DNA from 3 places in the Paucibacter sp. KCTC 42545 genome. Region 3 is predicted to be linked to each of the others. Evidence: riboswitches for the same ligand, from Rfam matches in the RefSeq annotation. Region 3 holds a riboswitch; each other region holds the start of a gene.

Region 1 (9,767 bases), 1.8 Mb from region 3:
AAGAAATTCAGATGAATAACGACACCGGGGGCAAGCACCTAATTTTACCACGCAGGTGCCCTGAGAAGATGTGCCTGACTACCCTTGCTACGGTCCTGTACGCCCCGCCAATGAGGGGCAATTTTTTGGAGACGATTCATGGCTGATGCGCCAGCGAACCCGCTGTCCCGGACGGCGTTGGAAAAAGAGCCCTATGTGCGATTTGCCGTCACCGACATCGACGGCGTCTGCCGCGGCAAGCACCTCAGCGGCGAGAAGATGGCCAGCATGTTGGAGGGCGGCGGCACCATTGCCAGCGCGGTGTTCGGCTGGGACATCGAGGACCGTCTCTACGACCGCGTCAGCTTCACCGGCTTTCACACCGGCTTCCCTGACATTGGCTTGCGGCTAGACCCCAGCACCGCGCGCCAGCTGCCTTGGGATGATGGCCGTTGGTTGATCCTGGGCGAGCATGTGCAGGCTGATGGCCAGCCCTTGCCGATCTGCCCGCGCCAGGTGCTCAAACGGGTGCTGGCAAAGGCCGAGCGCATGGGCTTCACGGCCCAGGTCGGGGTTGAGTTCGAATGGTTTGTGCTGGCGGAAACCGAGCTGTCGGTGCGCCAGAAGGGCTATCGCGACCTGCTCACCGCCACCCATGGCGCCACCAACTACTCGCCATTTCGCATCGATGCTCAGCAGGCGTTTGTGCGCGACTTGTTCGCCAGCCTGAACGCCATGGATGTGCCGCTGGAGGCTTTGCATACCGAAGCCGGCCCCGGCAATTTTGAGGCCGCGATCCGCTACACCGAGGCTTTGCAAGCGGCCGACCGTGCGGTGCTATTCAAGGAGTCGGTGCGTGAGATTGGCCGCCGTCACGGGCTCTTGAACACCTTCATGGCCAAGTTCTCGGTGGACTATCCCGGCTGCGGCCAGCACCTGCACCAAAGCCTTTGGCGCGATGGCCGCAATGCCTTCCATGATGCCAAGGGCGCGGCCGGCATGAGCGACACCATGCGTCATTTCATCGCTGGTCAGCTATACGGCCTGCCACAGTTGCTGCCGATGTACGCGCCCTTCATCAATAGCTACAAGCGCTTGGTGGACAACAATCTGGCGCCGGTCAAGCCGACCTGGGCGATCGATAACCGCAATGCCTCGCTGCGGGTGATCCCCGGCGCGGCTTCATCGCTGCGGCTGGAGACGCGCAGTGCTGGTGCTGGTGCTGACGCCAATCCCTACCTCGCCATTGCAGCGGCACTGGCCTCGGGCCTCTATGGCATTGAACATCAGCTCGCGCTTGAGCTGCCGGCAGTCAACGGCGCCAATCACGGTGCGGAAGACGTGCAGCGCCTGCCCGCCACCCTGGCCGAGGCCACGGCCGCGATGAGCCAATCCAGCCTGGCCAAAGAATTGTTCGGTCCAGAGTTCGTGAATCACTTTGTTGAAACCCGCCAGTCAGAAGTGGCGCGCTTCAATCAATGCGTGACGGATTGGGAGCTGGCGCGCTATCTCGAACTGGCGTGAATTGGCTCGATGCTTACTTGGCCTAACGACAAAACTACTCTCCCTATGCAAGCAAAAGTCACGCCGTCTTACTACAACGCTACGCGAAACTCAGACCGGCGCTATCCCACGCTCGAGGGCGAAATTCGCGTGGATGTGGCCGTTATCGGCGGCGGCTTCACGGGTGTGGCCACCGCGCTGGAGCTGGCTGAACGCGGCCGCAAAGTGGCTTTGGTGGAAGCGCAATCCATCGGCTGGGGACAGTCGGGCCGCAACGGCGGCCAGGTGACCGGCAGCCTCTCGGGGGACGGTGCCATGCGCCGCCAATTGCTGCGGCAAATGAGCGAGCAGGCGGCCGACGACTTCATCTGGATGCTGCGTTGGCGCGGCCACGACATCATCCGCCGCCGCGTGCAGCAATACGGCATCAACTGCGATCTCAAGATGGGCCATCTGCACGCGGCCTACACCCCCAAGGCCATGGGTGAGTTCAGCCGTGCCCATGCCGAAATGGTTCGCCGCGGGATGGCCGATGAGGTGGAGTTGGTGCAGGCCAAGGACATTGGGCGTTTTCTCGATACGCCGCTTTACCACGGTGGCATCTACAACCGCCGCAATATGCATCTGCATCCGCTCAATCTTTGCTTGGGCGAGGCGCAGGCATTGACCGATTTGGGTGGGTTGGTTTTCGAGAATTCCCCAGTGCTGGAAATCGTGCATGGCGCCACGCCTTCGTTGCGCTTGCCCCAGGGGCGCATCGTTGCGGATCAAATCGTGCTGGCCGGTGATGTCTATCACCAGCTGGAGCAGCGCAAGTTGAGCGGCATGATTTTTCCGGCGCCTGGCGGCATCGTCACGACCGAGCCTTTGGGCGCGTTGGCAAGCCAACTCAATCCGTATGACCTGGCGGTCTATGACAGCCGCTTTGTGCTCGACTACTACCGCATGACGGCGGATGGCCGTTTGCTCTTCGGTGGCGGCGCCAACTATTCAGGTGAACCTTCGCGCGACCTTGCCGCGGAGCTGCGCCCCTGCATCGAGCGCACATTTCCGCAATTGCGCGGCGTGGCGATCGACTACCAGTGGAGCTGCAATATGGGCATCGTGATCAATCGCATTCCGCAGCTCGGCAAACTGGCCCCCAATGTGTTGTTCGCGCAGGGCTATTCTGGCCACGGCCTGGCCACGTCCCATATCGTCGGTGAGGTGATGGCGGCCGCCGTGATGGCCGAGACCGAGACCTTCGACGTCTTCCAGCGCTTCAACCATGTCCGCGCGCCGGTGGGCGATTGGCTGGGGCGCAAGATGCTGGCTTTGGGGATGTGGTACTACCTGCAGCTTGAGCGATTCCGCTGAGCCTAGTTGTTGGCGACGCTTAAAATTTATCGAAACCAAGTACTTCGGGTTCGCTGTTGCGTTTACTTTCCCAGGAGAAGCTGCGAAATCCACGCAAAATCCGTTGCAAATCACAAAACCGGCTCAGCGTTGCGTTTGCTTTTGCTGAATTTTTGAACGACTAGGTGTTCGGACGTTTGGGTGTTGCGTTTGCTTCGGCGGGCGCAACGCAAGTCTAGCGACTGACGACTGAGGTGAGTCCTGATCTGTTGGGGCAAGACGCTTCGGAGCTTCTATCTCGCGATTCGAGCGCAGCGCCCCCCGCCGATGGCACTGCCGCTAACCCGTGATGAACTCGATCTGGAGCGGGGCTGACCGCAGGCTGCCGCCGCCTCGAAGATGGCTGAAGCCCAGGAGTTAGAGGTCAAGCCGCCAGCTTGCTGATCGCTTGGCGCTTGTCGCTCATGAGGTACTGCGCCAAATAGGCGGGAGTGTGTTCCGCATAGACGGCGTCCAGCAACTCGTCCATGTCGCGCGACAGGTCGTTCAAGCTGCGCAGCTTCTCGTTCGTATCGAAGATCAATCGGCTGCCGTCGGGCACGTACAAGGTCTTCGCCACGCCGTGATTGCAGGCGAGGTAGTCGAGATGCCGCTGCGTCTCGGCAAGGATCGAGAGTTCGTAGAAGGATCCAAGGCGCAAGGCCTTCATGTCTGCGTGGTACATGGTCGAAGCGATGTCGAAGCTGGGAAGCGTGATGTTCCGGTCAGAGTCAGCTTTGATGTTCTTGCACAGGCGAATCGCCTTGCGCAGGCCTCCGCCGATCTTGTCGCAGCGCGCGCCAATCAGCTCGATGTGGCGGAAGGGCTGATTCTCGATGGTCTTGCTGGCCTTCTTGTCGAGAATTTTTGTGCCTCGATCTGAGGCCAGGCCAGTCAACTGATATTGCGCGGTATCGAACCAGACGGCGGGGACAACGTCCACGTCGCGGGCCAGCGAGCCGCCAGAAATCTTGACAGCCTTCGCACCGGTCTTGTCCACTTTGGCCGCGGAAAAGGCGTCGGCCAAGTCGGTTTCGACGTGGCCACGAAGTTCGATCAGAACCTCCAGCGCCGTACGTTTTGCCGGATTGCAGTACTTGCCATGCAGCGCTTTGAAGCCCTTGACGTCGTACGAGAACAGTTCGCTGGCCAGCGTCAGCAGGTCGACGTCGCTGACGCCCTTGATGTGAACGTCGAGCGGAACCGAGCCTTGCAGCTCGAACTCCGCGACGATGCCGCGCTTCGCTAGACGGTCCTTTAGCTGGTTGGCGACGCGAAACGCCGTTTCCTTGCTCACCTTGGTGTAGGTGTCACTGACGGCTTGCATAGAGCCTAGTGCGTAACGGGTGTGAGGCTGGTCCGCCTTGCCGCGGGACTCCCACAATTCGACGGGCAGTGCAGACTTGGCAAAGAGCGAGTCCAGCGTAAACCCCTCATTGACGGTGCCGCCAGTTCCGTCGCGGCGCGTGCGCAATTGCTGCAGTCGTTGATTGATATCGCGCGCCATCATTGCCTCCGGGTCCAGGTCATCTTGCCGAACGTTGCCCGCCCCACACCATTGAAGTACTCAGCGGTGGCGGATTTGAGATCCTTAGAGAACGTCGCGCTGCAAGTGCCGACGTGCGAGTTCAGCTCGGGCTCGCCGATCCTTGGGTCGTTTCGGTATTGGTAGAGCAGCAGCCAGCCATCAACGCTGTCATGGGTCAGCGCGGCTGCCATGCTGTTCGAGCCCGACTGCGAGGTCTTTAGCCGCACACGCAGCTTGTCCCAGCACTGAATGATCGTGACCTCGGCCGTCCACGCGTAGGTGATCTTGCCGTCACGGTCCAGGGTTTCACCCTTGCAGTCCCAGGTGCCGGCCAAGTTGGGTACCTTGAGCAGCGCTGACAGCGGCCGCCATTTCCAGGCGTGGTTCTTGAGGAGCCAGAAGAGCACCGTGTAGACCGCGCCGGCTCCGACCAACGACAAGACGATCGGCGGCAAATTGACATCCAAGCCCATCGTCTGGGCGTAGTTCTGTGCCTGCAGCAGCACGAACACCAGCCCGGCGGAGATCGAGCTGGAGAGGATGGCCAGGTAGCGGCCGATGCTGGCACGGTTCACTCCGCCCAGCACGGCGTATTCATGGTCGTTAGTCGGCGTCAAGCTTCATTCCCGGATCGTTGTTGTTTGGGCGGGCGGCTTACTACTGGGTCAACCGAAGAAAGCACGTCAACGTCAAAAGGACCCGCCAACATCGGCAGGTTTGGATTTCGGGGCGCGCAATCGGACTCCAACCCCCATGAATGCGGGGGGCTGATCGATTTACTAAGCGGAGCTTCAGCAGACCTGTCCGCCGCCAGATTCAGGACGACGGCATCCAGTCCACGCGGCGCGCCAAAACTTCGGTGTGGACGTACAGCGCGTCGATGAAGCTTAGCTTTCGCTTGTGGGTCGAAGCAGCCAAGCCGCCGGCATTTCGGAAGACCTTCAAGGTGGGCGGGGGGGGGGCGCTAGGTGCATCTGCTGGGTGATCAACTCATTGACGCGCCGACGCGCGGTACGCTTCCGCGTTCGCCGGGGCGGCGGCCGGCTCCGTCCAGCCGACTGAAGCCGAGGCGAACTACCATCGGTAACTCGCAAATCCGGCTAAGCCAGACTGGCTCGCACCAACCGACCTCCGCAGAAGCCGGGGCAGTCCACCCAGGCCCGGGGCATGCAGAGTTTGCAGGCAGGCCTACAGCGGCGCTGAGGCGTGCGCACTGACTAAACTGCGCCGTATCATGGTCGCCCAAAGAATGGCAGCAATTGCTCAGCGCCATAGTCTTCGGGGTGAAGGGGGAGCGAGAAAATACTGGCTATGCCCAAATCTCATTTTCTCGAATGCACTGAGCTAGAGCGGCAGCTTCTAGCCGAAGGGGTGCCGGTTGCGTCGCTTGTGGCGTCTTCAGAGACCTTCATATTCTCAGCGCATGGTGTTCGCATACACCTTGAAGTCGATTTTCACGACGGCCGCTGCACACATGCGACCAACCTACTGCGTCGACGTCTCATGACGCTGTTTTTCATCGCAGCATGGAAGGTTTTGGACATGGCGGTAGAGCTAGCCCTGTGCAGGGTTACGACGATAAAGGTGCCGTTTCAGGCTTCAGCAAAGATCAAGGCGCTTCGCACTCATCTCGGTGGCCAGATGACGGAAATTTCACAGCTCGTCTGGGATGCATTGGTAGCTCTGTACGAGGCTACGGCGGAAATCCGGAACGCCTTGATCCATCGTCGGGTGCAGAGCGTTGATGGGACCTTGCACACATCGATGAACAATGGCTCAGCTCTCCCCCCTCTCTCTGGCCTGCAGCAGGTCAGGTTTTGCGAACTCATCCAGAGAATGAGTGATGCAATAGAGCGCGGACGCATGACGCCTCGCGAGGAGCGTCAATGCATGTTCCTGCTTTGGGAACTCCGAGACGTCCACGGGCTCCAAACGATATCGGCCACCGACCGAAGTTCTATCGCGCGGGTGAAATACGTCCTTCCGGAGGATCGTCGGGTTCCCGTGGCGGCCATCAAGGATCGCATGAACTCGGTCAAGCCTGGCTGGACAGGTATCGACTTAGAACTGGAGGACCACCAGAGTGGCTTGTCCTACTTGGCGGATCTGGAGCAAGTCGCAGACGATGTGGTCATGATCGACGTTCAAAAGCTGCCCGCCTGGCTCAAGCCCCGTATGGTTCCCCCAGCATGCGACGAGAATGCTTAACGGCCACGAGATTCATGTTCCAACTCTGGCGCTCGACAAGGCTGAGCGACCATCAACCCAGGCGCTTGCGCGCGCCCAAACTGTCCGCCATCACGCTGAAATGACTGTTCGGGATACCGCAGGATCCAACTTGAGCAATCAAGTGGACCTCAAGATCGTGCGCGACAACCTTGGGCACTCCAACATTTGACCACAAACACCTATGTCCATGCCGAGGACGATGCCCGCCATGATGCGACGTCGGAGGCTCATCGAGCGGGGTGGCAACAAAACTGAAGAGGCGCAACTGCAACTCTCAAGCTCCTTGCATTGGCGAATGGGCCCGACTTGGCAATCAGTGCTGTGCAACTGGGCTGCTGACCGGCCCAAGTCTGTCGCCGCCGCCTAGTTACGACCTCGCTGAGTTACCGTTCCTTGGATTGAGTGCTGCTATACCACATGGCGACATATTCTGATACCCCCTCGATGTGGGGCCTACCAAGTTTTCAGCTCGACAGTTAGATTGGCCGCCGGATCAGCACTTCATGAACAAAGTCATGGATTGCCAACAAAGTTGCATTGGCAGCTTTGGGATCAAAACAAGGCCGATGCCTTTTAGGGTGGGCCTGAATCGCAAACCCGGCGTGAGCCGGCGACGCAAAGCCTCCGGTGTTGGAGGGTTCCGTTTTAAATACGGGACCTTCGCAAGATAGCGGGGTTGCCGGTCTGAGTTCCTCAGGCCGTCATCAAGCTCAGCGTTAGTCGGCCCGCCTTCGAATCCTTTGAGGGTTCAGAGAGCATGGCTTTGACGCAAGCGTTGTTCAGGCAAGAGGTGATGCAGGCCAGCCAAGCTCAATGGCTCGGCAGTATTCGCATTGGCCGGCCACCCAGTTTTGCATGGGTCACCGGTATCTCGCTGAGCATGGCGTTGGCCTTGGTCACCTTTGCCATCTTTGGTGAAGTCACCCGCAAGGCCAAGCTACCGGGCTTGTTGATGCCCACTGCCGGGATGCTGACCGTCAGCGCCCCACAAGTCGGTGTCGTAACTGAGTTGCTGGTCAAGGAAGGCGATTGGGTCGCTGCGGGTCAGCCAGTGATACGGCTGCGAAGCGATCGCACAACGTCGCAGGGTGACGCGGCAATCCTCAACGCCCAGGCCTTGGCTCAGCGCCGGCAAACGCTAGAAACCGAGCGGATGCTGACGCAACAGCAGCAACGTCAACGGCAGCAAGCGCTCAATGATCGACTGCGCAGCTTGGCCGCCGAAGAGCGTCAAGCCAAGGCTGAGTTGGAAACCAATCGCTTGCGAGCCGGATTGGCGGCCAAGAGTCTGACCCGCTACGTCGAATTAGAGAAAGACAGCTTTGTCTCGGCCGTGCAACTGCAGCAGAAGCAGGAAGAACTGCTGGACGTGCAACTGCGTGAACGCAACGCCGAGCGAAGTTTGGCAGCCCTGCAGCGCGACATTCAAGCGGCAAAAGCAGAACTGCTCAACAACGAAACCAGCAGCAGCACCAGCCTGACTCAAATTGATCGTGGGCTGGCAAGCCTCAGCCAGGAATTCACCGAAAACGATGCTCGCGGCGGATTGACGCTCACCGCACCCCAGGCAGGCCGGGCAGACGCTCGCGAACTTGATTCCAGAAATTGCGCAGCAAGGCGCCTCAGCGTTGGAAGCTCAGCTTTATGCGCCGAGCCGAACGGCGGGTTTCGTCAAACCTGGCCAGGTTGTCTGGCTGCGCTATGCGGCCTACCACTATCAGAAGTTCGGGATGGCTGAGGGCGAGGTGCAAAGCATCAGCCAAACGCCCATTGCCGCGCAAGATTAACCGGTAGGTCAAGGACAGGCTTTGCTCACAGCGGCGCAGGTAACCCTCTATCGGATTAGCGTGAAATTGAAGAAGCAGGCCATCAATACCTGCGGCAATACCCAAGCCCTGAAAGCTGGCATGGCGTTGGATGCGGATGTGATGCAGGACCGCAGGAAGGTTTGGGAGTGGGTGTTGGAGCTGGTGTTGGCTGCATTGGTAAGAATTTAGCTTTTAACAAAACAATCGATAGGACTCGTAATATTAGGCGCTGTGCCTAAAGCGGGAACCGGGCGCCCGGAATCTGCCTGGAAACTTGGAAATTGGTATGCAAGTATTGACTTTTGAGCAGACGAATGAAGTGAATGGTGCGAATCTGGCGTCCGCCGTAACTGCGGCAGGAGTAACTGTCGGAGGAGCGCAAATTGGCAGCTACCTGGCTGGGGCTCGCCTTGGCGCAACTCTTGGCTCTGCCGCAGGTCCAGTCGGTGCAATCATAGGAGGAATGGTGGGCGCCGGTTCGTATTATGTCTACAAGGTTTATGTAAGGTAATATATTAGCTTGACGGCGCACACGTGCGCCGTCGGTTGAATTTTAATCCGGAGTGTTTGATGTCAAAGAGATCAATTTCAAATATTTCCTGGGGATTGTCGCTTGGGCGACGACTTCTGCTTTTTCAATCTTTCAAGCAGTTTACTTCTTGGGCAGCTTGCTTGGCGCTAACTATTTTTTTTTCAAAACTAATTTTTGACTACATTTCGGTTGACATTGAATCTCCTGTTGTATTCGTAATGCTGATCGGCCTTGGGTCATTGGTTTCTGTTGTGATCGCGTTGCCAGCTACTTTTTCATTTAATAGAGATGACGCTGCCGCTTTGGATATATTTTTCGAAAACGTTAAATATCTTGGGTATGTTGATGTCGGCGATGTTGAGCCTCTGGTTTTTTGTCAAAAGGGGCCCAGTTTTCTAAGGTGGGACGAGAGCGATGTATATGTATATTTAAATAGTGAAACTGTAACCGTAACAGGTCCCTACTCAATTATTCGCCGCCTTCGAGCACAGTTGCATAAATGAAGCTACACCTCCAATCAGACTCCAGCGAAGGCGCCCTTGCCAGCCTCGCCATGATCTGAGACCGTTGCATAACTGTTGGATTCCAGGAGATCATGTCCCCACTCGAAGCTGGCCGCTGCTTCGAGCCCGTAGCATCATGCTTGGCGTGATCGATCCAAATTTCAACCTGGCTTTCCTTTGACCCGCATCCACCCTCAAGCCCGCACAACGCCGCTGGTTCGTGCCGAGATCAGGGCTTCTCAAGAATCCATCGCCGAACTGGTTCGGCGCTACAACATCACCAAGGCCACAGTTCGCAAATGGAAGGGCCG
Region 2 (9,767 bases), 1.7 Mb from region 3:
CCTTCCTGGCCGGCGCCTCCGAGCTGGACATTCACCGCGCTTATTTGGCTGCCTGCGGCCACACCGACCGCGATCTGCCGTACACCAATATCGTGGCACTCAACGAGCATGGCGCGGTGCTGCACTACCAGTACCAAGAGGCGCAGGCCCCGGCCGAATCCCGCGCGCTGCTGATCGACGCTGGCGCGCAAGTGAACGGTTATGCCAGCGACATCACCCGCACCTGGAGCGCCGGTGATGCCATGTTCGACGCCTTGCTGGCGCGCATGGAAGCGGCCCAGCTGGCGCTGGTGGATGAGGTGCGTGCGGGCGTGGACTATCGCAGCATCCACCTCAGCACCCACGCCAAGGTGGCGGGCATTCTGCAGGACCTCGGCGTGGTCAAGCTGAGCGTTGCTGAGCAGCTGGCGCAGGGTGTGACGTCCACCTTCTTCCCGCATGGCATCGGCCATCTGATCGGCTTGCAGGTGCATGATGTGGGCGGCTTCATGGCTGACGACAGCGGCACGCTGTCGCCCAAGCCCGAAGGCCATCCCTATCTGCGCCTGACCCGTACGTTGACGCCTGGCATGGTGGTCACCATCGAGCCTGGCCTCTACTTCATCCCGACCTTGCTGAACAAGCTCAAGGCCACGCCCGCAGCCGCCGCGGTGGATTGGAATTTGGTGGCCCACCTGAGCCGCTTCGGCGGCGTGCGCATCGAGGACGATGTGGTCTGCCGTGCCGATGGCGCGCCGGAGAATCTGACGCGGGATGCGTTCGCGGCGCAGGCCTGATCAGCGGACTTGGTTTCGGCAGTATCTGCCGACTTGTGATGTAACTTCAGCCTGCAGGCTTAGCAAAGCCGGCTGGCTGAAGCGCAGCGCAGACTAGCGCGTACTTTGGTCGATGGCGCGATCCATCATGCGCTGACGTAAATCGTTATTGCTGTTCATATCTAGCACCTCGCGCAAGGCCGCCTTTTTGCCCGGCGCCGACGCGGCTCCGCCGGCCGATGCAGGCGTGCCCGTTGCGCCAGCTTGGCGGCCAGGCTCGGCCACGGTGTTGACCGTGCCGCCCGACACATCGCCCTGCGCATAGCCTGCTGGGCAGGCCACATCGGTGTAGACCACCTCGCGGCCGCGCAGGCATTTGCGCATCACGCCTTGCGGCAGCGGCTTGGCAGCACCCGGCAAGGGTTTGGCTGGTTCGGGAGCTTCACGGCGGCTGCCGTTGTCGAACTGAATCGGGCGGGCCTTGCCGGCGCCTGGGTTGATCAAGTCGCGTACAAATTCGGTGTTTCTGACATGCCAGCCGGCGGCCAGGGTGAGCAAAGCAAGAGCAATCCAGAGTAAGTAACGCAGAGGCATGGCGGGCAGCGACAAGGGGCTAAACGAGGTCTGTGATTCTGCGTCACAAGTCCTGTTTTAGCCCCTCAATTCCTGCCCCTCCTTTGGGGGAGGGGAGGTGTTTTGCCTTGCTTGGCCCGCGGCTTATTTGGCCGTGATGGTGATGGGCATCGTGGCGCTGGCCTGGCGGCCGGCCTGGTCGATCACCCGGATGTTCAGCACATAGTTGCCGGTGATGGGGGCGGGCCAGTAGGCTGTCACCGTCATGCCGCTGATCGAGAAGCCCATGCCTAGCGGCGCGCCGGCAATGCTCAGCGAGAGGCTGCTGGCGCCTGGGGCGGCAATGCTGATCGCGCCCGTCAACGGCTTGCCCGCGACGCCGCTGAGGGCCGGCGCTGTGATCTGTGGTCCGCTGACCGGCGGCGTGGTGCTGGCGGCAATCTTGAGGCTGATCACGCCCGTGCCGCTCAAGCCGGTCTTGCTGTCCTTGGCCGTCACGGTCACGCTATAGCTGCCCAGCACCGGCTTGGCCCAACTCAATACGCCGCTGGCGCTGATGCTCATGCCGGCGGGGGCGCCGCTGAGGGTGTAGCTGACAGGATTGCTGGCTGTGGTGCTAACGGTGTAATTGAGCGCCACATTGGGCTGGCCGGCAATGCTGGCGCTGGCCACCTTGGGAGCGGCGGGCGTAGCGATGGTGACGGTATAAACCGCTTGGCCGCTGAGGCCGGTCTTGCTGTCTTTGGCGCTGACGGTGACCGCAAAAGTGCCTGCCACTGGCGTGGGCCAGCTGACGGTGCCGTTCGCCGCAATGCTCATGCCGGCGGGGGCGCCGCTCAGGCTGTAAGTCAACGGGTTGGCGGCTTGGGCCGAGACGGTGAAGCTCAAGGCCGTACCAACTTGGCCGCTGATGCTGGCGGCGGTGAGCACCGGTGCCGGGCTGGCCACCGTGGCGCCGGAAGCCAGGCTCAGCAAGCTTGTGGCATTGGGTGAGCCCAAGCCCGTGGGCGTGTCGTAGCCGGCTTTGGCGGCGCAGCTGGCGCAAGTGCCGTTAGCGCCTTTGTTGATGTCTGCAAAAGCGCTGGCGTAGTTGCCGGGCACGCTGGCAACTTGTTGGTAGAGCATGCCGTGGGCGGCGCCCAGCGGGGCCTTGCCGCTTTGCGCTCGCATCGCATTGGCCACGGCCACCAAGCCCGCCCATTGAGGCGTGGCAAGGCTGGTGCCGCCGGCACTGATCCAGTTGATGGTGCTGCCCGATTGCACGGCCACGTACTGGCCGGTGTTGGGGTCGGCATTGAAGGCCACGTCAGCCACATTGCGGCGCGCGACCACACCCATGCCGGGCACGCTGCTGACTTGATAGCTGGGCGTGGCGGTATAGGCGCTGATGCCGCCGCCGCTGCCCGACCAGGCCGACTCCGCCCGTGCACCAGTGCCGGTGTAAGTCAAGCTGCTGCCGCCCACCGCCAAGACATTGGGCGAGACGGCAGGCCAGGACACGCCGACCCCCGAATCACCGGTGGCCGCCAGATAAGTCATCTTGGCGGCGCTGAAGGCAGCGTCTACCGAGGCGGTGTAATTGCCCTCGTTGGCGCCAAAGCTCATCGACACCACGCCGGGGCCCATGGCATTGGCCAGCTTGACGGCACCGAGCAAGCTGTTCAGCGAGGCGTCGGCCGCTTCGATCAAGACGATGCGGGCCAGCGGTGCGGTGGCGTGTGCCCATTGCACGTCCAAGGCGATCTCGGTGGCCCAGCCGGCGTTGTAGGCAGGTACTGCGCTGGTCATTCCCCCGGCCGGGGTGCTGTAAACCTGTGAAAGCTCGCAAGCGCTCGTGCTGGCCGCCGCTAGCGGCAGGCTGGTGGTGGTCGGGATTGCCTTGCTGTTGCAGCCTCTCAGGCCGAATTTCTGATTGAAAGCGGCCAGTTCGGCTGCGACATAGGGGTTGTGCATGGCATTGACGATGTAGATCGTCTGGCCGGCACCCAGTTGGGCGGCTTGGCTTGCACTGAGGGTACTGCCCGCAGCGGGCATGGGCGGCAGGGCATAGGCTGCCCGGATCTGCGCGGGTGTGTAGGTGGACACGACCGAGGCGGCGGCCATGGGGGCCACACTGTCGCCGCCCGCGGCCATGGCACGGGCACGCTGGGCCGCGGCCAGGGTCTGCACCGTCAGGCCGCGGCTAGAGAGTTGGCTGAACTCGGCGGGAATGCTTTGCTGGCGCGCTTGGCTTTGGGCAGAAGTGGAGGGGTCTTGCGCGTCACGGTTATCCGGTGGGTTCAGCAGCAGTGGGGCGGCGTGAAAGCTCGGGCTGGCTTGCAAGGCGGCAGCGGCATCGGGCAGGGCCTCGGTCGGCAGGTCCAGGGTGGTGATGCCGGTGGCCAGGGGTGCCGCGCTGGCGCTGCTGGCTGGCGCCACCAGCTCTTGCTTGCTGTTGTCGCCACCGCCGCAGGCGCTGAGCAGCAGGCCAAGGCTAGAGCTGAGGAGCAAGGCGCTGCTAAGACGGGCGCGGGATCCAGGGTACTGCTGCATGGCCGAGGCACTCCAAAAAATCGGGGCGAGGGCCACGCCAAAGCAGACGAGCTGGCGCTCATCCGGCAACCCCGCTGCCGTGGCGCTTGCGCGCGGTAGGCCGGTGGCTTTGCGTCCCCGCTTTTCAACGGGTTTGCCCTCTGATTGACTTCGCTGCTCGCGCCACTTCCGCGGCACTGCAGTTGTGATGGACTCTAGCGGCTGCGGCGTTTTGTGCGTATGCCGCCCGGCTGGAAGTGCGGGCGGGCGTGAATTAGTCGGCAGCGGCACTGTGGCAAAAGGGCGCCAAAAATGCAAAAACCGCAGCCGAGGCTGCGGTTTTTAAATGGGGCTGAAGGTGGGCGCACCCGGTGGTGCGCGCAGGCTTCGGCTCAAGCCATTGTCAGCTTAGAAGCGGTAGCCAACGCCAACGCCGACCAGCAGGGGGTCAACCTTGAAGTCGCCAGCCTTGACGCCGTTGGAGTAGACCTTGGTGCCGATCTGGACCTTCTTGACGTCCACGTTCAGGTACCAGTTCTTGGCGATCTGCACGTCAGCGCCAACTTGAACCGACAGGCCGAAGCTATTGTTGTCGATCGAAGGATTCAGCTTGCCAGCGCCTTCCAGGCTGGCGTCGAACTTCACGTCAGAGAAGTTGGTGTAGTTCACGCCCAGGCCCACATAAGGACGGAAGGTGCCAGTGGGGATGAAGTGGTACTGCAGCGACAGGGTCGGGGGCAGGTGCTTCAGGGTGCCGATCTTGGCGCCGCCGGCCTTCAGGTCGTGGCCTTGCGGGTAGGTCAGGATCAGTTCGGCAGCGATATTGGGGGTGATGAAGTAGGTGATGTCAACTTCAGGGATGACCTTGTTGTTGACGCTCAGGCCCAGGCCGGTCGTGTCTTTGTTGGCCGAGTCGAGGTTGACGGCACGGGCACGAACCATCCAGTTGCCTTCTTGCTGGGCTTGGGCAGCGAAGGTGGTGCAGGCCAGGGCGATGACGGCGAGGGAAGTAGCGAGCTTGTTCATGTTTGCAAGGTTTCCTAGTGAAGGGTTTGAATCCCGATGACGCTATTGAAACGGCCTGCAAGGGGTTAACCCTTGATATTTCGCAAACTCAAAAACGCCCAAGCCTGCCTGACGGGGCCTGTTTGAGTTAGCTCAAGAAAGCCTCTTGGCAGCTGCAGCGTTTGCGCAACTGAGGGCCACAGCAGGGCGGAACAGGCGTATGGGGAGGAGCGCTGGCGCCCTCATTCCTGCAGCCAGGCGTGTTGTTGCAACCAGCGGCCCAGCTCGTTGTCATTGGCAAAGGCCAGCTTGGCGAAGAGATGGGCGCGGTGGCTCTCCACCGAGCGGGGGCTGCAGGGCGGATTGAGCAGCCGCGCAATTTCCTTGTTCGGTGTGCCCAGGGCCACATGCCGGGCCACTTCTCGTTCACGCGGGGTCAGCAGGGTCCAGCGGGCCAGGGCTTCGGCGCGCGCATGCGCGGCATCCAGGGCCTGCGGCAGCTTGGCCAGCAGCTCGGCGGTATTGGGCTTGACCACCCAATCGAAAGCGCCCTTCTTGACGGCTTCGATGGCCATGGAAATCTCACCATGCCCTGACAAAAACAAGACGACCAGTGGGCTGCGCAGGGCCAGCAGGCGGTCGAACACCTCCAGGCCGCTGATGCCCTGGCCCATGCGCAGGTCCAGGATCACGCAGCCCGGCTGCAGCGGATTCAGCGCCTCCAGAAAGGCCTCGCCCGAGGCAAAGGCCTGCACCGGCTGACCGCTGGCGAACAGCAGCATCATCAGGGAGCGGCGCACGGCTTCGTCGTCGTCCACCACGTAGAGGCAATGGCGGTGGCTGGCGGGATTCTTCATGAGGAGATGGGCAGGCTGAGGCTGAAACGGGCGCCGGGGGCGTCCGCGCGATTCGTGGCGCTGAGCGCGCCGCCATGGGCTTCGGCAATGCTGCGGCAGATCTTCAAGCCCAGGCCCAAGCCATCGGGCTTGGTGCTGAAAAAGGGGTCGAAGAGCTGGCCCAGCAGCTCGGGCGCAATACCGGGGCCGCGGTCCAGAACCTGCAGTGTCATGGTCTGCCCTTCGACGCTGGCGCTGACCTCGATCTGGCGCCGTTCGGGCGGCAGATCCTGGCAGGCCTGCAGGGCGTTCATCAGCAGATTGATCATCAACTGCTCCAGCAGCAAAGGGTCACCGCGCACGGCTGGTAAGGCGTTCGGCAGCTGCACCTGCAAGCTGGCCTTGCGCAGGCGCAGCTCGGGCTCCAGCAGGGATTGCACGCGGCCCAGCAGGGCAGGAATGTCCACCGGCTCATGCACGCCGCCGCGCTGGCGCACCAGGCCGCGCAGACGTTTGACGATCTCGGCCGCGCGCTGCGCCTGGGCCACGATCTCGCCCAGGCTTTCGATCAGCAAGCCCTGGCTGTTGGGTGAAGCCTGTTCGGCGAAAGCACGCGCCGCCAGGGCGAAGTTGGACAAGGCCATCAGCGGCTGGTTCAACTCATGCGCCAGGGTGGAGGCCATTTCGCCCAGGCCGGCCAGGCGGGCGCTGCGCTGCAGTTGAGCGTCTTGCAATCGCTGGCGCTCCTCCGCCTGCTTCTGCGCCGTGATGTCCACCACCGAACTCATCCAGCCGCTGTGCTGGCCGGCGGCGTCAATCAAGGGCGCTGTGTAGACCATGGTGTAGACCTCATGGCCGTCCCGGTGCCGCACGCGGGACTCAAAGCCGTGCAGCGCGGCCTGGCCGCTCAGCGCCGCCTCGCTGTCGCGCCAGTGTTTGTCCAGATCATCGGGGTGCCAATAGGGGTAGGGCGGCTTGGCGCCCAGCAGTTCCTCGGCGCTGTAGCCCACCATTTCGCACAGGGCGGGGTTGACGTAGATGATGCGGCCATCCGGCGCCCGCGCGCGCATGCCCACCAGCAGCGAATCCTCCATGGCCTTGCGGAAGGCATGCGCCTCTTGCAGCTCCCGGGTGCGCTCTTGCACCCGATGCTCCAGTTCCAGGCGTGCTTGCCTTTGCTCGGCAAAGCGGCGTTCACGCAAGCGCCAGTACAGCCCCGCCAGCAGGGTGATGCCACCGGCCAAGGCGGCCAAGGCCTGTGCTTGGCGGCGAGCCTGGCGCAGCTCGGCCAGATCGCTCATCACGGTCAGCGTCCAGCCCAGTTCGGGCAGGGCCTGGTCCAGCGCCAGGAGCTGGCGCGCTTTGCCGGCGATGCGGGTTTGGATGCGGTACTCGGCCCGGCCGGGCTCGCGGGCCTCGACCCAGGGCATGGGCGCATAGCTGTGCTGGGCGCCGTACTGGCCATGCTGGTCAAGCCAGGCCAGATCGGCCGGGCTGAGTGGCCGGCGGCTGCGGTAGTACCAGTCCTTCACCGAGCCCAGAAAAGCGATGCCGCGGGCGTCGTAGAGCAGCACTGGGTCTGGCGCCTTGGCCCAGGTGCGCTCCAGCGCATCTAGGCTGACCTTGGCCACCATCACGCCTTGCACCTGCCCCGTCTCAGGAGCAGCCACGGGCGCGGCGATGAAGAGACCCGGCACGCCGGTAGTCAGGCCCACGCCGTAAAACACGCTGCGCTGCCCGCGCATGGCCTCTTCGAAATAGGGCCGGCTGGCGTAGTTCTGGTTCACAAAGCTGTCGGCCGTCTGCCAGTTGCTGGCTGCCAGGGCCTTGCCCTCGGCATCCAGCAAATAGAGCGCTGCGGCGCCGCTGTGCGCTTGCACCTGCGCCACATAGCGGTTGGCTTGCAGGCGCGCGTGCGTGCTTTCTGGTTGACGCAACAGGGCCAGGATCAGCGGGTGCTGGGCGGCGGTGAAGGGCAGGTAGTCGAACTTCTCCGCTGCGCCGCGCAGGCCCAGGGCGTGGACTTCCACCGCACGTTGCAGGCTTTGCACCTTGATCTGCAGCTCTCGCCGTTCGGCCCAGACGCCGGTCGCCCAGGCAGCCGCCACCAAGGCCAGCGCGGCCAGCAGGAGCAAAAGGCTGCGACGCAGCACGGGAGGCAAGTGGGGTCGGGGCATGAGGTTCTGAGGCGACTGCCACATTGTCGGCGGCGCCCAGCCGAGCCGGCGCTGCGTAGAACTACGCAGGCGGGCGCAGTGGCTCGAACGGATGTGCGGACGGGTTCGGCTTGCGAGACTGCGCCTACCTTAAAACAACAGGAGACCGCGCATCATGGACAAGACCCTAAGCCCCAAACTCAGCGGCGCCAGCGCGCCCACTGCAGCCCCGGAGCGCATCGACGCCGGTCGGCTCAAAGCCATTTTGGTGGGCTCGGCCGGCAATCTGGTCGAGTGGTACGACTTCTACTGCTACGCGGCCTTCTCGCTCTACTTCGCCAACTCCTTTTTCCCCGCTCAAGATGCCACGGCGCAGATGATGTCCACCGCAGGCATTTTTGCGCTGGGCTTTTTCGTGCGCCCGCTGGGCGGCTTGCTGTTCGGCAGCATCGGCGACCGCCTGGGCCGCCGCCAGGCCTTGATGACCTCGGTGCTGCTGATGTGCCTGGGCTCGCTGATCATTGCCTGCGCGCCGACCTATGCGATGGTGGGCGCCTGGGCGCCGGCCTTGCTGCTGCTGGCCCGTTTGCTGCAGGGCCTGAGCCTGGGCGGTGAGTACGGCTCCAGCGCCACCTATCTGTCCGAGATGGCCAGTTCCAAGCACCGCGGCTTCTACGCCAGCTTTCAGTATGTGACCCTGATCGGCGGGCAGCTGACGGCCTTGCTGGTGCTCTTGCTGCTGCAACACGTTTTCCTGAGCCCAGAGGAGTTGAAGGCCTGGGGCTGGCGCATCCCCTTCTTCATCGGCGCCTTGCTGGCCCTGGTAGCCCTGGCCATGCGCCGCGAGATGCCCGAGACCGCCTCGTTTGAGAAGGCCAAGCGCCAACGCGGCACAGAGGCGCTGGGCGGCTTGCGTCAGCTGGCTCGCTATCCCAAAGAGGTGATGGTGGTGGTGGGCCTGACCATGGGCGGCACCTTGGCTTTTTACGTCTACACCACGTACATGCAGAAGTTCCTGCGCCTCTCGGTGGGCCTGACGGACGCGCAGACCACGGCGGTCTCGGCCGCCTCCCTGGTGTTCGCCATGTGCTTGCAGCCGCTGTACGGCGCCCTGTCGGACCGCATCGGCCGCCGGCCTTTGCTGCTGGGCTTCGCTGTGCTGGGCACCTTGTTCACCGTGCCCTTGCTGACGGCGATTCGCCATGCGCAAGGCCCTTGGGAAGCCTTCGGCCTGATCGCCTGCGCCTGGTTGATTCTGTCGGGCTACACCTCCATCAACGCGGTGGTGAAAGCCGAAATGTTCCCCGCCGCCATCCGCACCACCGGAGTGGGCGTGCCCTATGCGGTGGCGGTGTCGGTGTTTGGCGGCACGGCCGAATACATCGCCCTGTGGTTCAAACAGGCCGGCAATGAGAGCGGCTTCTACTGGTACGCCACCGCCGTCATCGCCTGCACCTTGCTGGTCTACCTGGGCATGCGGGACACGCAAAAGCATTCGCAGATTGATGCGGAAGAGCGGGGCTGACTACTTGCGCTTTGAGATGAAAAAAAGCCGCGCCTTGAAGGGCGCGGCCTTTTTCTTGCCTGTGCGGGCTGAGTTGCTCAGCCGAGTTTGAGCCGCTTGCACAACTCCAGCGTCAGGCCGGATTGGTTCAGGGTGTAGAAGTGGATGCCGGGCGCGCCGCCTTCGATCAGGCGCTCGCACACGCGGCTCATCACGTCCAGGCCGAATGCGCGGATGGAGGCGGCGTCGTCCATAAAGCCTTCCATCTTCAGTGCGATCCAGCGCGGGATTTCGATGCCGTCACGCGCTGCGAATTGGGCGATGCGAGCGTAGTTGTGGAAAGGCATGATGCCCGGCACGATGGGGGCGTCAACGCCCAGCTTGCGGGCTTCGTCCACGAAGTTGAAGTAGGCGTCGGGGTTGAAGA
Region 3 (9,767 bases):
GCATCAACCTCGACAACAACCTCCACTACTGCGAGTCCATCTCCGCCACCAACCCCTGCGCCGAGCAGCCTTTGCCGGCCTATGGCTGCTGCTGCCTGGGCTCGGTCAATCTGACGAGTTTTGTGCGCGACCCCTTTGGCGCGGCCGCCGAGTTTGACGAAGCCGGCTTTGCCGACGTCTGCCGCACCGCCACCCGCATGCTGGATAACGTGCTGGACGTCACCCCCTGGCCCTTGCCCGCGCAGCAGCAGGAAGCGCGCAACAAGCGCCGCGTCGGCCTGGGCTTTACCGGCCTGGGTGATGCCCTGGTGATGCTGGGCCTGCGCTACGACAGCGACGCCGCGCGTGACGCCGCCCGTCGCATCAGCGAGGTGATGCGCGATGCGGCCTACAGCGCTTCGGCCGATCTGGCCGTGGAGCGCGGCGCTTTCCCGCTCTTCAATGCCGATCTGTACCTGTCGGGTGGCAACTTCGCCTCGCGCCTGCCACAAGGCCTGAAGGACAAGATCCGCGCCCAGGGCTTGCGCAACTCGCACCTGTTGTCGATTGCGCCCACCGGCACCATCAGCCTGGCCTTTGCCGACAACGCTTCCAACGGCATCGAGCCGGCCTTCAGCTGGAGCTACACCCGCAAGAAGCGCATGCCCGATGGCGGCTACAAAGAGTACGCGGTGGAAGACCATGCTTGGCGCTTGTATCGCCATATGTTCGGCACCGGCGCGCCGCTGACATCCGCCTTCGTCACGGCGCTGGAACTGAGTGCCTCTGACCACGCGCTGATGGTGGCGGCCGTGGCGCCGTACGTCGACACGGCCATTTCCAAGACCGTCAATGTGCCGGTGGACTACCCCTACACCGAGTTCCAGAATCTCTACCACCAGGCCTGGAAGGCGGGGCTCAAGGGCTTGGCCACTTACCGGCCCAATAGCGTGCTCGGTTCGGTGCTGAGCGTGGACGCGGCCCCGGCGGTGACCGAGCCCGAGCCCCTCAAGCCGGTGAGCAGTGCCGATGGCAGCAACCAGCGCATGTTGGTCACGCGCCTGCCCAATGCCGTGCTGGCCTCGCTGCGCTGGCCCAGCCGGCCCGAGTTGCCCGGCGGCAACCCGGCCTGGAGCTACATGATCCGCCATCCGCATGGCGACTTCGCGCTTTTCGTCGGCGAACTGCCCGCAGTTGGCCCCGACGCCGGCCTATTTGGCAAGAACCTGCCTTTCGAGGTCTGGGTGAATGGCGCCGAGCAGCCGCGCGGCCTAGCCGCTGTGGCCAAGACCTTGTCGATGGATCTGCGCACCAATGACGCTGCCTGGCTGCGCTTGAAGCTTGATGCCTTGGCCACCGTGGCCGAAGAGCGTGCGTTTGAAATGCCCATGCCCCCTGGCGGCGAGCCGCGCCTCTTCCCCGGCGTGGTGGCCGCCACGGCCGCCGTGATCCGCTGGCGTTGCGAGCAGCTTGGTGCCCTGGCCGAAGGCGGCGCCACCCCGGTGCTGGACGCCATGTTCAGCCGCGAAGAGCCGCGCACCAGCACCATGGGCACCCTGGCCTGGGCGGTGGACGTCGACAACCCGGCGACTAACGAGCAATTTACATTGACCCTGAAAGAGGTCAGCCTGCCCACGCCCGATGGCGGGGTGGTAACGCGCCCTTGCGCCATGGGCTTCTCGGGCAATTACCCGAAAGCGCTGGACGGCATGGCGCGCCTGCTGAGCCTGGACATGCGGGTGATGGACCCAGCCTGGATCGGCATGAAGCTGCGCAAGCTGCTCAACGTGGGCGAGCCGCTGGGCCATTTCATGGCCCCGGTGCCCACGCTCTCGGGTGAGCGCCGCCAGCAGATCTGGCCTTCTACCGTGGCCTATGTGGCGCGCCTGATCATCCACCGCTACGCCATGCTGGGCGTGCTGGATGAGCAAGGCATGCCGCATGTTGAGATGGGCTTGCTGCAAGCGCCTCAGGCCAAGGCGGTCAGCGGCAACACCGTGCCCGCCATGGCCGGCAAGCCCTGCCCGGAATGCGGCAATGCCACCATGATCCACAAGGACGGGTGCGATTTCTGCACCGCCTGTGGCTATGTGGGGCAGTGCGGCTGAGGCGGTAGTGGCCCTTCGGCAGGGGCTTTTGCCTTGATTGGGATAGAGCGGGCCTGAATTGGCCCGTTCTTGCCTGCGGGCGCTTGCCATGCTGTTTCTGGCGCGTGGACAAATGCACGCCATGCCAGTGAATGTGTCGCGATGACTTGATTAAACACAAGTCTCGGTTTGATAATAGTTGCTATCGGTACACCCGTTCGAAAGGCGGGGTCACAAAGCCTCCGGTCTACTTCCTTAGCGGGAAACGATAGCGGGGCTGCCTCGGTCCACTCTCTCTAGGCCCGGGTCATGGCGGCTGCCCGGCCGCTTGGCGCTTGCTGAGCTTTTCATCGCTCGCAGCGTTCCGCCTTTCAAGTCGCGTATCGACACATGTGGCGCAACTGCCCGGTTCACTCCGGCGGGTGCGCCAACGCGCGCTTGCTCACCTCGAGTTGGTCCCTCACTGCCTGGCATTGCGCCAGGGCGGACTGCTTCGTCGTGCCTGAGCGTGGAATTGTCAGAAGGGCCAGCGGGCAGGCTTTCGAGGCAGTTCATTGTTTGAAAACCTTGAAAGCAGTACGAATGAAGATGAATTGGTTCGCCCGATCCAGCGTGGGCAGCAAGCTGTCGCTGGCAAATTTTGTTTTGATCGCCGCCGTGCTGGCCTTGTTTGTGATGGCGGCCAGCTACTCCAGCGGTCGCATCATTGAATCGCACGCATTCGCCGAGGTGGAACAAAAGACGCAGCTGCTGGTCAAGCTGATGGAGGCCTCCGACCAAGACATCCGCGAGCGCACCAACTCCCTGAGCAAGGCTTTCCAGGCCACCATGAAGGGCTCGATGGAGCTGCGCGACAGCACGGTCGAGATCAAGGGGCGCGCCACGCCGGTCCTGGCCTTGAACGGCAAGACGATCAATCTCGACTTCAGCTTTGTGGATCCGTTTACCGAAACCACCGGTGCTGTGGCCACGGTGTTTGCCAAGACGGGGGAGGACTTTGTCCGCATCGCCACCTCTTTGAAGAATGAAAAGGCGGAACGCGCCGTCGGCACCTTGCTGGACCGTGAGCATCCGGGCTACAAGGCCGTCACTGCGGGTGAGAGCTTTGTGGGTGTGGCCACGCTGTTCGGCCGCCAGTACATGACGCGCTATGACCCGATCCGCAACGAGGCCGGCCAAACCATCGGCCTGAGCTTTGTCGGCCTGGACTTCACCGCCTATGTGACGACGCTGAAGGCCACCATCCGCGATATGAAGATCGGCGACACCGGCTACTTCTTCGTGCTCGATGCGCGCCCCGGCAAGTCCTTCGGCAATATGGTGGTGCACCCGACGGTTGAAGGTAAGAACCAGCTCGATCTGAAGGATGCCGATGGGCGCGAGTTCATCAAGGAAATCCTGGAGAAGAAGTCCGGCTCGATCAGCTATGGCTACCTGAACAAGGAGCGCGGCGAGACGACCGCGCGTGAAAAGGAAGTGGCCTTCACCCATTTCAAGGCCTGGAACTGGGTCATTGCCGGCGGCACCTATGTGGACGAATACACCGCCGAGATTCGCGCCCAGCGCAATGACTATGCCGCCGTGGCACTGCTCTTGGTCTTCGGTATGGGCATGATCTCCTACTTCATGCTGCGCCGCATGGTCAGCCGGCCCTTGGCGCAAGTGCAGGGCATGGCCGAGCATCTGGCCACCGGCGACCTTACCGTTCGCTTGGATGTGAAGCGCGGCGATGAGATCGGTGCCCTGGTCACGGCCATGAATCGCATTGGTGAGAATCTGAGCACCGTGGTTGACTCGGCGCGCGAGAACGCCAATAGCGTGGCGACCGCCTGCGCCCAGATTGCCAGCGGCAATCAAGACCTCTCGGCCCGCACCGAAAGCCAGGCCAGCGCGCTGGAGCAAACCTCAGCGTCGATGCGCCAGCTCAGCGGCACGGTGCAGCAGAACGTGGACTATGCGCACAAGGCAAACGCCTTGGCCGAAGGCGCCAGCGCCGTGGCAAGCAAGGGCGGTGAGGTGGTGTCGCAGGTGGTGGACACCATGCGCGATATCGCCAAGTCCAGCCAGCGGATTGAAGACATCACCTCGGTGATCGACGGCATCGCCTTCCAGACCAATATCCTGGCCCTGAATGCGGCGGTGGAAGCGGCGCGGGCGGGTGAGGCCGGGCGTGGTTTCAGCGTCGTGGCGACCGAGGTGCGCAGCCTGGCCGGCCGCTGCGCCGAGGCCGCCAAGGAGATCAAGGGCCTGATCACGGACAGCGCCAGCCGGGTTGAGCGCGGCAGCGTTTTGGTTGACCAGGCCGGCAGCACCATGACCGAGGTGGTGGCCAGCATCGGCCATGTGACGCGCATCATGAATGACATCCGCAGCGCCAGCCGCGAGCAGGCCACCGGCGTTCGCCATGTTGACCTGGCCGTCAGCCAGATGGATCAATCAACGCAGCAGAACGCCGCGCTGGTGGAAGAAATGGCCGCTGCGGCCTGCAGCCTGGAGCTGCAAGCCCAGGGCATGGTGGATTCCGTGGCCTTGTTCAAGACGCAGTAAATCGCAGCTTCTTCTCGCGTAAAAAAACGCCTCGCAAGTTCGCTTGCGAGGCGTTTTTCATTGGCCGCAAGGGCCTGACTTCTTGACCAAGTCCTTCAGGTCGACACCCTAGGCTCAGCGCCCACCCGGCGTGTAGATCTGGTCGAACTGGCCGCCATCGTCGAAGTGGGTCTTCTGCGCGGTGCGCCAGCCGCCGAACAACTCGTCGATGGTGAACAGCTTCACCGGGGCGAACTGCTTGGCGTATTTGGCCGCTACGCGAGCGTCACGGGGCCGGTAGTAGTTCTTGGCAGCGATCTCCTGAGCTTCCGGGGTGTAGAGATAGTTCAGATAGGCCTCGGCCTGCTTGCGGGTGCCGCGTTTGTCCACCACCTTGTCGACCACGGCCACCGGCGGCTCAGCCAGGATGCTCAACTCGGGCGTGACGATTTCGAACTTGTTCGGCCCCAGTTCCTTCACGGCCAAATAGGCCTCGTTCTCCCAGGCGATCAGCACATCGCCGATGCCGCGTTCCACAAAAGTGGTGGTGGAGCCGCGGGCGCCGGAGTCCAGCACCTTGGCATTGGCATAGATGCGTTTGACAAAGGCGCGGGCCGAGTCGGCATTGCCGCCCGGCTGCTTGAGGGCATAGCCCCAGGCGGCCAGATAGTTCCAGCGCGCGCCGCCCGAGGTCTTGGGGTTGGGCGTGACGATGTCAATGCCCGAGCGCGCCAGGTCGGGCCAGTTGTTGATTTTCTTTGGGTTGCCCTTGCGCACCAGGAAGACGATGGTGGAGGTGTAGGGGCTGGCGTTATGGGGCAGGCGTTTTTGCCAGTCGGCCGGGATCAGCTTGGCTTGATCATGCAGGGCGTCGATGTCATAGGCCAGGGCCAGGGTCACGACGTCGGCTTGCAGGCCGTCGATCACCGAACGCGCTTGTTTGCCCGAGCCGCCGTGCGACTGCTTGATGGACAGCGCCTCGCCCGTCTTGGCCTGCCATTGCTTGGCGAAGGCGGCGTTGAATTCTTGATAGAACTCCCGCGTCGGGTCGTAGGAGACATTCAGCAGCTGTGTTTGAGCCTGGGCTTGGGTCAAGCCAGCGCATGCCAGCAGACCGGTGGCTGCAAGGGTGACAAGGCGGCGGCGCGAGAGTGTTGTCATGGCGAGGTGTTTTGCGTGAGTGGATGCGGAGCTTGCTGAAAATCAGCCATCAAGATGCCTGCTCAATGTAGGAAATGCAGCCGCTGGCGTGAACCAAGAAGTTCAGCAAAGCTTTGCAGAACTTCTTGGGTTCCACTCAGTCGCTGCCGCCTCAGGCGCCGAAGCGGTGGTTGAACTCCAGCCAGGCTTGGCGGCCATGCGGCAGGTAGTAGCCCACCGGGTAGTAGGGCCAACCGGACGTGGCGTCCTTGCGGATATCGCCGCTCAGGTTGTTGACGATCACGCTCAGGCTGGTGTTCTTGTTCAGCGCGTAATTGCTGCTGAGGTTGAAGCTCCAGGAGGGATTGATCCAGGACTTTTGATCGCCGCTATTGATGCGGCCGTTGCGCGAGCCGGTCAGCGTGTGGCGCCAGTCGCCGATCTGCCAGCTCACCGTGGTGATCAGCTTGTTGGGCCAGTCGCTGAAATTGCTGCCCAGCTTGCCGACTTGGTTGGCGCCATCGTCGCCGTCGAACTGTTGGTAGACATAGCTTTGCACCTGGGTGTACTTGGCGCTGAGCGCGAAGTTGCCCAGCTGGCTGGTCTTGAAGGCGTACTTGGCCGAGATGTCGAAGCCATAAGTGCTTTGCGATGCCGCGTTGATCGGGTTGACCCAGATCTCCTTCACCTCACCCGGCTTGACCACCGCGTCGGCCGGGTTGCGCCGTACGCGTGCAATCGCGTCCACGCAGCTGGGGGACTGGATGTTTTGCGCGCCGCCGCGGCAATCGGCTTCGTCACGCAAGAGTTTGTCCGGGCTCAGATCGGTGACGAGGTCGGAGATGGCAATCTTCCACAAATCGATCGAGGCATCGAACTGCGCGTTGGGCTGCCACACCAGGCCTAAGCCCCAGCTCTTGCCCTTCTCGGACTTCAAGTCCTTGGAGCCGGTCTTCACATAGTTGAAGCCAGGCGACACATCGGCGAAATCGCACTTGTCCAGCGCTTGGCCGCTTTGTGCGCAGCGGTAGTAGTCCGTTGAGGAGGAGTAGTAGCCCAGGCTCTTGGCCGTGAACACATAGCTCATGTCCGGCGCGCGGAAGCTGGTGGCATGGTGGCCGCGCAGCAGCACTTCGGGCGCGGGGCGGAACTCCAGGCCGGCGTTGTAGGTGAAGCTGCCATCGCTGCGGCCGGCAAAGCGGTACTGGTCATAGCGCCCGGCCAGGCTGGCCGTCAGCAGCTTGCTGATGGGGGCGTTCAGCTCTCCACCCACGGCCCAGCGGCTGCGTTCACCTTCCACCGTCGCCACTTCGCTGGTGTTGTAGAAATAGCCCTGGCCCAGGCGCGCATCGGCCTGGTTGCGGAAGCCTTGTTGGCCGGCTTCGGCCAGCACCGCCGCACGCAGCGGGCCGCCTGGCAATTGGGTCAGCTCGCCGCTGGCGGTGGCGCTGAGGTTATGGGTCCAAGACTTGTCATTGCTGAGGCTGGCGTCGCTGAAGCTGTCGACCTCGGCGGCGGTGAGTGGCTTGAACAAGCGCTTGGTGTCGGGCGCGTAGATGTCCACGCCATTGGCGTTGGTGCCCAGTTTGGGGCCGAGGAAGAACTCGTCCACCGTGGCGCGCAGGCGCGGCCGGCTCGAGTCAATCACGCCGGCGGAGGTGTTGACGGCGATGTCATAGCTCCATCCCGTGGCGCCCAAATCGCCGCGTGCACCCAGCACCAGGTTGTAGGTCTTGTCCTGCCATTCGCGGTTGAATCGGGTGGGCCCACCGGTTTCTTCCGGCGCGATGCGGCGGCTCCAGGTTTCTAGCTTGCCGCTTTGCTGGTTGACGAAGAAGCTGCCGTTGGCTGCGGCCGAAGTCCAGCTCGGCCCGCGGGTGTTGTTATCGGTTTTGTTGAAACCGAACAGGGCCTCGGCAAACAGCTCGGTGCTGGGGTTCAGGGCGTAGTTGAGGACTGTGGCCAGATTGGTGCTGCGGTTGCCGGTCTGCGTCGTCCAGTAGGTGGGGGACGCACGGCCGCTGCCGCAGAAGGTGCCGCTCTTGGCGGTGAAGGCTTTGACCGAGCCTTCGAACAGGCCAGCCGCTGCTTCGCAAGCGCCGGCGTCCGGGGTGATGTACTTATTGCTCTTTGCGTCTTTGCGCCCGAACACCACGGCCGGCGCGGCGCCCGTGAGCGTGCTGTCGGCCATGAAGTCGCGCTGGCGGCTCCAGATCGGTTGGCGGCCGCTCAGCTCAATGCCCCATACGCCGCTGAGATTGCCGGCATCGATGCCGCCAGTGAGTTGGGCGCGTGCGTTCTCGCCGCCGCCCAGCTGTGTGCCGCCGGCCTTGAGGTTGAGGGTGATGCCGTCCTGACGCTTTTTCAGGATGATGTTGACCACGCCGGCAATCGCGTCAGAGCCATACACCGCCGACGCGCCGCCGTTGAGGATCTCGATGCGATCCACCAGGGCCGAGGGGATGTTGGAGATGTCGGTGAAGTTGACCGAACCTTCGTAGGCCGTCGGGTAGTCAGCGATGCGGCGGCCGTTGATCAGCGTGAGTGTGTGGTTAGGGCCCAGGCCGCGCAGGCTCAGCGCGGTGGCGGCCGGGGTGAAGGTGTTGCCGAAGTCGGCGCCTTGGGTGAAGCCGGTGTTTTCGGTCAGGCTGCTCAGCGCATCGGCCACGTTCTTGTAGCCGAGGCGGTCGATGTCCGCGGCTTTGAGCACGGTGACCGAGCTGGGGCCTTCGGCTTGGATGCGGGAGATGCGCGAGCCGGTGACCAGCACTGGCGAGATCACTTGATTGCTGGCGGCGGGTGCATTGTCGGCGGCTTGTTGTTGCTGGGCTTGGACGCCATGCTGTGGCAGGGCGTAGGCGAGCAGCAGGGCCAGCGCGAGTGGCGCCGGCCTGCACAGGGGCAGGTGTTGCATATGGGTTTCCCTCGAATCAAAAAGATGGCGGCCGATGCCAGCGGGTAGCCAGCATCGGCCGCAGCAGCGATGCGCCCTCGATACGGCGCTGCTGTCTTGCCTGCAACTCTAGGGTTAGCCCTGGGTGCTGTGAACTAAGAAAATCTGCGTTGCTTTGCAAGACGGTGAGCAAGGCGGCAGTCTTGTCACAATGCAGGCAGCGCCGATTCCGGCGCGCCGCAAGAGGATGTCCACATGAGCCGCGAAACCGAATTCCCCATTCACCCCCAATTCACTGAGCGCTGGAGCCCGCGTGCGCTGACCGGTGAGGCGATTGAGTTGCCGACGCTGCTGAGCTTCTTCGAAGCCGCGCGTTGGGCGCCCTCGGCCAGCAATGTGCAGCCTTGGCGTTTTGTTTACGGGCTGAAGGGCACGCCGGGCTTTGAGGCCATCTTTGCCAGCCTGGTGGACTTCAACAAGGGCTGGGCCAAGAACGCCTCGGCCCTGGTCGCGGTGATCTCGGCCGAAACCTGGCTGCCGCACGGCACGACTGAGCCACTGGCCTTTGCCACCCATGCCTTCGACACCGGGGCGGCCTGGGCCAGCCTGGCTTTGCAAGCCCACCATGCCGGCTGGGTCAGCCATGCCATGGGTGGCTTTGATGCGGCCGTGCTGCGTCAAGGCCTGGCTGTGCCGGCCGGCTTCCATCTCAACTGCGTGGTGGCGATTGGCAAGCAGGGCGACAAAGCCATGCTGGCCGAAGCGCTGCAAGCCCGTGAAGCACCCAGCCCACGCAAGCCATTGAGCGAGATCGTGGCCGAAGGCCGCTTCAGCTTTTAAGTCCATGCCCGAGCAGTGCTTGCTGGATCTGCGCCTGCCGCGCAGCCTGGATGTGATCGAGGCCTGGGCGGTTCGCGAAGGCGCGAGCCGCCTGGAGGCCTGGGTCTTCGAAGACCGCGCCACCCGCGCCGCCGCCGAGTTGCGGTTGGCGCAACTGGGCATTCAGGCGCGGCTGCGCAGCGCTTACAAGCCTTTGTTGCATGCGGTGCTGGAGGACTTTGGCTTGGAGGCTGTCGGGCAGGACGGCGGAACTCTCGAGGGTCAGGTCTTGCGAGTACAGCTGCCACAAGCCTTGGCACAGC

Evidence for each region. Region 3 has a riboswitch for cyclic di-GMP ahead of AT984_RS15540 (methyl-accepting chemotaxis protein). Riboswitches for the same ligand answer to the same signal wherever they lie in the genome.
Region 1: linked by a shared signal. The riboswitch ahead of AT984_RS08020 (HlyD family efflux transporter periplasmic adaptor subunit) and the one ahead of AT984_RS15540 (methyl-accepting chemotaxis protein) in region 3 are both predicted to bind cyclic di-GMP.
Region 2: linked by a shared signal. The riboswitch ahead of AT984_RS00395 (S53 family peptidase) and the one ahead of AT984_RS15540 (methyl-accepting chemotaxis protein) in region 3 are both predicted to bind cyclic di-GMP.

The regions. Positions count from the first base shown of each region.
Region 1 covers NZ_CP013692.1:1,791,191-1,800,957, forward strand. The annotation lists gene AT984_RS07990 (glutamine synthetase family protein) at 139-1,503, shown strand; gene AT984_RS07995 (NAD(P)/FAD-dependent oxidoreductase) at 1,549-2,838, shown strand; gene AT984_RS08000 (hypothetical protein) at 3,242-4,363, opposite strand; gene AT984_RS08005 (Cap15 family CBASS effector) at 4,363-5,001, opposite strand; gene AT984_RS08015 (hypothetical protein) at 5,888-6,592, shown strand; gene AT984_RS23940 (hypothetical protein) at 6,585-6,782, shown strand; cyclic di-GMP riboswitch class I at 7,194-7,297, shown strand; gene AT984_RS08020 (HlyD family efflux transporter periplasmic adaptor subunit) at 7,506-8,351, shown strand; gene AT984_RS08025 (hypothetical protein) at 8,461-8,610, shown strand; gene AT984_RS22895 (hypothetical protein) at 8,992-9,456, shown strand; partial or broken gene AT984_RS22900 (IS481 family transposase) at 9,634-9,767, shown strand, end outside.
Region 2 covers NZ_CP013692.1:75,618-85,384, forward strand. The annotation lists gene pepQ (Xaa-Pro dipeptidase) at 1-776, shown strand, start outside; gene AT984_RS00390 (hypothetical protein) at 870-1,349, opposite strand; gene AT984_RS00395 (S53 family peptidase) at 1,473-3,860, opposite strand; cyclic di-GMP riboswitch class I at 3,922-4,008, opposite strand; gene AT984_RS00400 (OmpW/AlkL family protein) at 4,248-4,865, opposite strand; gene AT984_RS00405 (response regulator transcription factor) at 5,087-5,701, opposite strand; gene AT984_RS00410 (sensor histidine kinase) at 5,698-7,857, opposite strand; gene AT984_RS00415 (MFS transporter) at 8,012-9,361, shown strand; gene metF (methylenetetrahydrofolate reductase [NAD(P)H]) at 9,439-9,767, opposite strand, start outside.
Region 3 covers NZ_CP013692.1:3,584,680-3,594,446, reverse strand. The annotation lists gene AT984_RS15545 (adenosylcobalamin-dependent ribonucleoside-diphosphate reductase) at 1-2,087, shown strand, start outside; cyclic di-GMP riboswitch class I at 2,264-2,351, shown strand; gene AT984_RS15540 (methyl-accepting chemotaxis protein) at 2,649-4,613, shown strand; gene AT984_RS15535 (sulfate ABC transporter substrate-binding protein) at 4,728-5,753, opposite strand; gene AT984_RS15530 (TonB-dependent receptor domain-containing protein) at 5,905-8,646, opposite strand; gene AT984_RS15525 (nitroreductase family protein) at 8,881-9,465, shown strand; gene AT984_RS15520 (hypothetical protein) at 9,470-9,767, shown strand, end outside.